3 regions of the Chromobacterium sp. CV08 genome follow, and region 2 is predicted to be linked to each of the others. Evidence: predicted binding sites of a transcription regulator. Region 2 holds the regulator's gene; each other region holds the start of a gene.
The links. The regulator FliA, encoded in region 2, starts transcription of late flagellar genes. The targets are predictions, from matches to a motif close to GCTAAAGNTNNNNNNNNNNCNGCCGATAAT.
Positions count from the first base shown of each region.

Region 1: WNM05_RS15095 (LPP20 family lipoprotein) is a predicted target of FliA. The motif match lies at 1,281-1,310, and genes of this name have one in related genera.
Region 3: WNM05_RS04820 (flagellin) is a predicted target of FliA. The motif match lies at 895-924, and genes of this name have one in related genera.

Region 1 covers NZ_CP150453.1:3,243,488-3,245,748, forward strand. Annotated here, with positions in the region: gene WNM05_RS15090 (flagellar assembly protein T N-terminal domain-containing protein) at 1-458, opposite strand, end outside; gene WNM05_RS15095 (LPP20 family lipoprotein) at 501-1,220, opposite strand; gene WNM05_RS15100 (GlxA family transcriptional regulator) at 1,334-2,248, opposite strand; gene WNM05_RS15105 (EamA family transporter) at 2,241-2,261, opposite strand, start outside.
Region 2 covers NZ_CP150453.1:4,294,955-4,297,215, reverse strand. Annotated here, with positions in the region: gene WNM05_RS19515 (flagellar motor protein) at 1-502, opposite strand, end outside; gene WNM05_RS19510 (RNA polymerase sigma factor FliA) at 560-1,303, opposite strand; gene WNM05_RS19505 (MinD/ParA family ATP-binding protein) at 1,300-2,184, opposite strand; gene flhF (flagellar biosynthesis protein FlhF) at 2,175-2,261, opposite strand, start outside.
Region 3 covers NZ_CP150453.1:1,027,361-1,029,621, reverse strand. Annotated here, with positions in the region: gene WNM05_RS04820 (flagellin) at 1-840, opposite strand, end outside; gene WNM05_RS04815 (glycosyltransferase) at 1,017-2,261, opposite strand, start outside.

The DNA of each region.
Region 1 (2,261 bases), 1.1 Mb from region 2:
GACAGCCGGCGCGACAGCTCGGTCGGCAGCCCGGTCGCCAGGCTGCTCAGATCGGAGGCCTCGGCCGGGCGGTCGACGTTGAAGTAGGTGGTGACCAGCCGGCGCCGCAGCGAGCGGCCCGGCGGCATCGCGCAGGCCGGATCGCGGCTGCGGGCCGGGGCGGCGGCCGGATTGCCGGTATCGACCGAGATCTGCACATGGTAGAGATTGCCTTGCCGATACTCTTTCAGCACCTTGACCGCGCCCTGCACCGGACCGGACGCGGTCAGCGTGCCGGATTCGCCGGCGCCGCCGTTCTCCAGCACCTGGGCCGACTCGATCCGGGCGCCCTTGCGTATCGCCAGCAGCTTCAAGGCGTCACGGATCGCCATGTCCCGCGCCGCGACCGCGCCGTTGTCCAGCGGCGCCACGCCCTCGGCGTTCAGTATCTCGGCGGCGGCCGGACCGCTGAAAAACAATGCCGCCGCAACCGCGGCGGCAATCGCTGAGAAACGCCCCATTTACTGGTTCACGTAGAAATTGCTGCTGTAACGCGACGACGGCGCGGCCGTCGGCATCATCGCCGGCGCCGTCGACGGCACCACGCGGGTGGCGCCGCAATTGCCTTCCGGACACAGCGCGCCGGCGGTGCCCACGTCCTTGGAGGCCTGCATCACGCTGCCGGTCTTGTCCAGCGTATTGCGGAACTGGCGGTAGAACTCCTGGTCCAGCGTGATCTCCGCCACCGCCTCGCTGGTGCCGTCCGGCTTCATGCTGGTGGAGACGATGGTGACGCCGCGCAGATAGGCGTCCACATAGGTGCGGAAGCTATCGTTGTTGGCGATCATGTTCGATACCGAGCTGTTGCCGACCAGCTTCATGCCCTGCACCTGTTCGGCGATCGCGCGGAAGGCGTCCAGCCGCGCCGCCCGCATCGCCAGCAGCTTGCGCTGCGACGGGGTCAGGCTATTGGTGTACGGCGCGGCACCGGTGCCGGTGACGCGGACGATGATGGGCTGGAACGGACTGACCTCCTTGACCACCACCCTGACCTCCTGGCCTTCGCCGACGCTGCCGTCCTCGCCGGAACCGACATAGCCGACGCCCGACGGCGTCATGCCCGCATCCTTCGCCGACATCGGCGCCATCGCCGGCTTAGGCGGCGCGGCGGTGGTGCAGGCCGACAGGGCGGCCATCAGGACCAGGGAAAAAAGACGGGGCAGGCAGCGGGCTGTTTTCATGGCGATTACCGATAGATATTGATCGAATGGTATGAACCATTCAGCGGGCTCGTCAACCCGAACATCGGCCTGTCGCGATGAAACTTGAGAAAAGCCCGGCATCCGACTGCCCGTCAGTCATGCAGGCAGGCGGCGCGGTCCATCTGGCGCGCCGAGGAAAAGCCGGCCGCCAGCGCCGCCTTTTCCTTGCCCAGACCGCCGGCGCGCCATTGCCGGGCCAGCGCCAGTCGCAGCGCGCGGTGGTAGTCGTGCGCTGAAACGCCTGCGTGGTCGCGGAATAGCCGCGACAGGTGGCGGGCGCTGACGTGCACCTTGCCGGCCAGCTCCTCCAGCGGCCAGTCGCGCACCGGATCGGCGCAGATCAGGTCCTGGGCGCGGTGCAGCGCCGGATGCAGGTGGTTGCGCCAGGCCAGCCACGGCGACAGCTCCGGGTCCTGCGACGAGCGCCGGAAATACACCACCATCTCGCGCGCCACCTCGCGGGCGACGGCGGAATCGGCCAGCACGCCTATCAGGTGCAGCGCCAGGTCGACGCCGGCGGTGATGCCGGCGCTGCTGCTGCACGGCCCGTCGTCGACGAAGACGCGGTTCTCCAGCACCCGCGCCGCCGGCGCCAGCGCGCGCAGGCGGTCCAGCAGGCTGTGGTGGCTGGTGCAGCTCCGGCCGTCGAACAGGCCGGCCTCGGCCAGCAGCAGGCTGCCGGAGCAGATGCCGGCCCAGCGCACGCCGGCCTGGGCGCGGCGCGCCGCCAGCCAGGCGACGATGCGCCTCGCCTCCGGCCGGGCATGGGCCTCGGCCGACGGCGTCGAGCCGGGCACCACCACCAGCGCGCCGTCCGGCAATGCGTCCGGCAACGGCCCTACGCCGCCCAGCGGCAGGCCCAGCGAGGTGTCCACCTCGGCCGCCGCGCCGACGTAATGCAGCCGGAAACCGGCGCCCTGCTCCCCGGCCAGGCGGAACGCGTCGGCCGGGCCGGCCAGATCCAGCAGCAACAGGCCGGGCGGCAAGACGAAATAGATGTCACGCACGGCGCGCCCCGCC
Region 2 (2,261 bases):
CGTGGATCAGGCCCAGCACCGCGCCCAGGATGCCCATCGTCGGCGCGTAGCCGCCGGCCGATTCCCAGATCCGCGCCGCCTGCTTGCGGGCATGCTCGAACATGCTGATTTCCACATCCATCACCGCGCGCAGCGTGTCCGGCTCGGTGCCGTCCACCAGCATCTGCAGGCCCTTCTTGGTGAACGGGTCGCGCTGCATCGCGATCATGCCCTCCAATGCCAGCAGGCCGCCCTTGCGCGAGGTCTGGCTCCAGTTGATCACTTCGCGGATCATCTTCTCGTGGTCGAAGTTGGGCGGGCGGAAAATCCAGCGCAGCATGCGCAGGCCGGCCATGAACTGCTTGGGCGTGCTTTGCAGCATCACGGCGCTGGTGGTGCCGCCGATGACGATCATGAAGGCGGTCAGCTGCAGCAGCGAACCGACATTGCCCCCCTCGATGGCCTGGCCGGCGACGATGGCGGTCACGCCGAGCACGATGGCGATTAAACTGATCTTGTCCACAATGTTTCCGTTATCGATCTGGTCTGAGGCCTGCCGTCATCCCGGACGGACGCTTGCTTACAGCCAGTCTTTCAGTTTCGCGCGCAGCCGGGCGATGGCCTGGCTGTGCAGCTGGCAGACGCGGGACTCGGTGACGCCGAGCACCGCGCCGATTTCCTTCAGGTTCAGTTCCTGTTCGTAATACAGCGCCATCACCAGCTGGTCGCGTTCCGGCAGGAATTTGATCGCGCTGACCAGCTGCTGACGGAAATTGTCGTCGGCCAGCGAGGCCAGCGGGTCGGGCGAGTCGTCGTCGGCGACGTTGGCCACCGGGTTGTGGCTGTTCTCGTCGTCGCTGCCGAAGTCCTCGAAATGCAGCAGCGTGGTGCCCTTGCACTCGCCGAGCATATCCTGGTACTGGTCGAGTTCGATGCCCAGTTCTGCGGCGATTTCCGACTCCAGCGGCGCGCGGCCCAGTTGCTGTTCCAGCCTGGAGATCGCTTCCTCGATCTGGCGCGAGTTGCGGCGCGCCTGGCGCGGCAGCCAGTCCTCGCGGCGCAGCTCGTCCAGCATCGCGCCGCGTATGCGCTGGCTGGCGAAGGTTTCGAATTGCACGCCCTGCGCCGGGTCGAACTGGCGCGCGGCCTCGATCAGGCCGATCATGCCGACCTGTATCAGGTCGCCCAACTCCACCGAGGCCGGCAGCCGGGCGATCATGATGCTGGCCAGCTTGCGCACCAGCGGCGTGTGGGCCTCCACGTCTATCTCGACGCTGGGGGCCGCGTTGGCGTAGCCCGATCGGCGGAACGACGGCAAGGTCATAACGGTTTGGCTCCATCTGCCTCGGCCCAGTCGCGCGAGGCGGCAATCAGCAAATCCATGTATCCGGTACTGTCGCGCGCGGTTTCCGGCGCGTCCCAGTGCAGCAGCACCGCGGCGAGCTGCGAGAACGCCGCCGCCGCCTCGCTGTCCGGAAAGGCTTCCATCAGCGGCCGGTGCAGCGTCTGGCTGCGGCGCACCGTGCTGTCCTGCGGCACAAAACCGACCCAGCGCAGCGACACGGCCAGAAACTCCCCCGCCACCGCCGACAGCCGGGTGAACAGCTCTCGCGCCTCGTCCAGGTGGCGCGCGCGGTTGATCAGCACATTGAAGCGCTGCCGGCCGTACAGGCTGGAGAGGCGCTTGATATTAGCGTAGGCGCTGGTCAGCGAGTCGGCTGCCGGTGTTAATACCAAGATCAGATTGTCGGCGACGCTGGCCGGTATCGGATCGCGCGCCGGATCCGGCGCGTCTATCAGCAGCGCCGAGGCGTCGCGCTCCAAGGCGCCGAATTCGCTGCCCAGCCGCAGCCACAGCTGGGTGGAGAATAAGGCACGCTGCTCCGGTTGCGCATAGAGATTGATCAACTGTACGCCCTGTCTCGAGGCGATCAGCATGTCGTCGAGTCCGCCGGCGCCGAGCATCTGGCCCTCCAGCGTCGCCGTCGACGGCACGCCCAGCCGCCGGGTCTGCACCTGGCCCAGGCAGCAGTCCACCAGCAGCGGCCGCAGTCCGGCGTAGGCGAGGCCAAGCGCCAACTCGGTCGCCACCGTGCTGGTGCCGGCGTGTTCGGAGCCGATGAAGGCGAAGCTCGGCGCGCGCTTCTGCTGCGCGGCGAGCATGCGGAGACTGGCGGCCTGATCCTGCATGACGCTTACAGCCATCCCGCCTGCGCCGCCTGCATGATGGGCAGCTCCTCCGCCTGCAGCGCGAACGGCGAGCCGATCTGCTGCGCGCGCAT
Region 3 (2,261 bases), 1.6 Mb from region 2:
CAGGGTCAGCGCCGACTGCGGCAGCGAGTTGGCCTGCTTCAGGATGGAGCTGCCGGCCTGTTGCAGAATCTGGTTCTTGGTCAGGTTGGCGGTTTCCGACGCGAAGTCGACGTCCATGATGCGGCTGTTGGCGGCGGTCAGGTTGGACGTGTAGTTCTGCAGGTTCGACACCACGGCGTCGAAGCGGTTCTGCACGGCGCCGAAGGTCGAACGCACATTGGAGATCTGCGAGATGTCGGCGTCCAGCGAGGACAGGATGGCCGAGGCGCTGCCCTGGGTGGTGACGTTGATCGTGCCGGTGGCGGTCAGCGCGGAGTTGTACGACTTCAGCGTGGTGCCGGAGGTCAGGTCGGTGGCGGACACCGAAACCTGGTTGTCGGAGGAGCCGGACGAACCGACCTGGAAGGTCAGCGTCGCGCCGCCGGACAGCAGCTTGGTGCCGTTGAACTCGGTGGTCTGGACGATACGCGAGATTTCCTGGGTCAGCTGGTCCACTTCGTTCTGCAGCTGCGAACGGTTGGTGTTGCTGACCGAGCCGTTCGACGCCTGCACGGCGATTTCGCGGATGCGCTGCAGGTTGTTGGCGATCTGGCCCAGCGCGCCTTCGGCCGTCTGGCCGACGGAGATGCCGTCGTTGGCGTTCTTGATCGCCTGGTTGTTGCCGCGGATGGCCGAGGTCAGGGTCTGGGAAATCGCCAGGCCGGCGGCGTCGTCCTTCGCGCTGTTGACGCGCAGGCCGGAAGACAGACGGGCCAGCGACTGGGACAGCGAGTTGCTGGAGCTGTTCAGATTGATCTGCGCCTGCAGCGAGGCCAGGTTGGTATTGACGGTGATTGCCATTTCATTCCCCTTATCGGCCCAGAGGACCATCGAAAGTTCTTGCCTGTTGACAGCAAGATCGGCTCCGGCCGGGGAATGCTTATGAAAATGGCACTATTACCAAAAATACGCGCCGAATCGGCGCGTATCAAATGAAAACGGCCCCCGGAGGGGCCGTGCGCGGGCGTTTGGGCGGCTCAGCCGTGCAAAACGCGGAACCATTCCTCGTAGTGGTCCTCCAGCCAGTAGTCGCGGTCGAACCAGGCCTTCAGCGCGTCGCCCTCCTTCGCCAGCCCGTCCAGATCGTTGACGCGGGCGCGTATCGCCTCTATCCAGGCCTCGGCCCGGTTCGGCACGCGGCAGACCGGCGCGCCGTTGGTCTGGTACGGATAGATGTCGGTGCACACCACCGGCCAACCCAGCACGCCGTACTCCAAGAGCCGCAGATTGCTCTTGGCCTCGTTGAACGGATTGAGCTCCAGCGGCGCCACCGCCAGGTCCAGGTTGAGGCTGGCCACCTTGGCGGCGTACTCGCCGAACGGCACCGCGTGGTGCATCTCCTTCACATACGGGCGGAACTGCGGCAGGCACATGCCCATGAACACCCAGTCCACCTCCTTGTAGGTGGCCAGGATCACCTCGTGTATCAGCTCCAGGTCGCCGCGGTGCTGGCCGGCGCCGACCCAGCCGACGCGCGGCTTGTCGCCTGCCCGCCGCTGCGACTTCAGGTCGCCCCAGATGCTTCTGCGCAGCCGGTTGGGCGCGACCACCACCTCGCCGACCATCTTCTCGATGAAGTCGGCCAGCGGCTGCGTCGACACCACGGCGGCGTCGCACAGCTTCAGCACGCGGCGCAGCCGCTGCTTGGCGTCCGGATAGTGGCGCGACCAGTGGTCGTACAGGCTGCTCTTCTCCGGCACGCCGCCGACCAGGTCGTCCAGGCCGAACACGATGCGCAGGTCGGGCAGGTAGCGGCGGTAGGCACCGATGGTCTCGTAGATGTAATCGCTGATGCCGGTGTGCAGCAGCACGGTGTTGGGCGCCTGGCGCGCCAGCTCGACCACGGTCGCGATGCCGGCCGACGGCTGGTGGATCTCGCCGTCCAGCTTGCCCTTCTCCTGCAGCACCGACAGCGGCTGGCTCAGCCGGTACTCGCCGCTGCCGCCCGGCACCGGAATGCCGAGCACCCGCTTGCGTCCGGGCAGCTTGGCGTCCCAGGCGACCAGGCGGTCCGACTCTATCGCCACGCGCCGCGTGCGCAGCGACAGATGGCGGTTGAAGCCGGGGTCGTTCGCGATCACCGGCAGCCAGCGCTCCAGCATCGCCTCCATCTCCTCCCGCTCGCGCACCGCCGCGCGCAAGGCCGGCCGCGGGTCGGTGGTCACCCGACCTATGCTCTTGGCGTGATGGTGGTAGAGCACGACGAAGGGGTTGTAGACGTT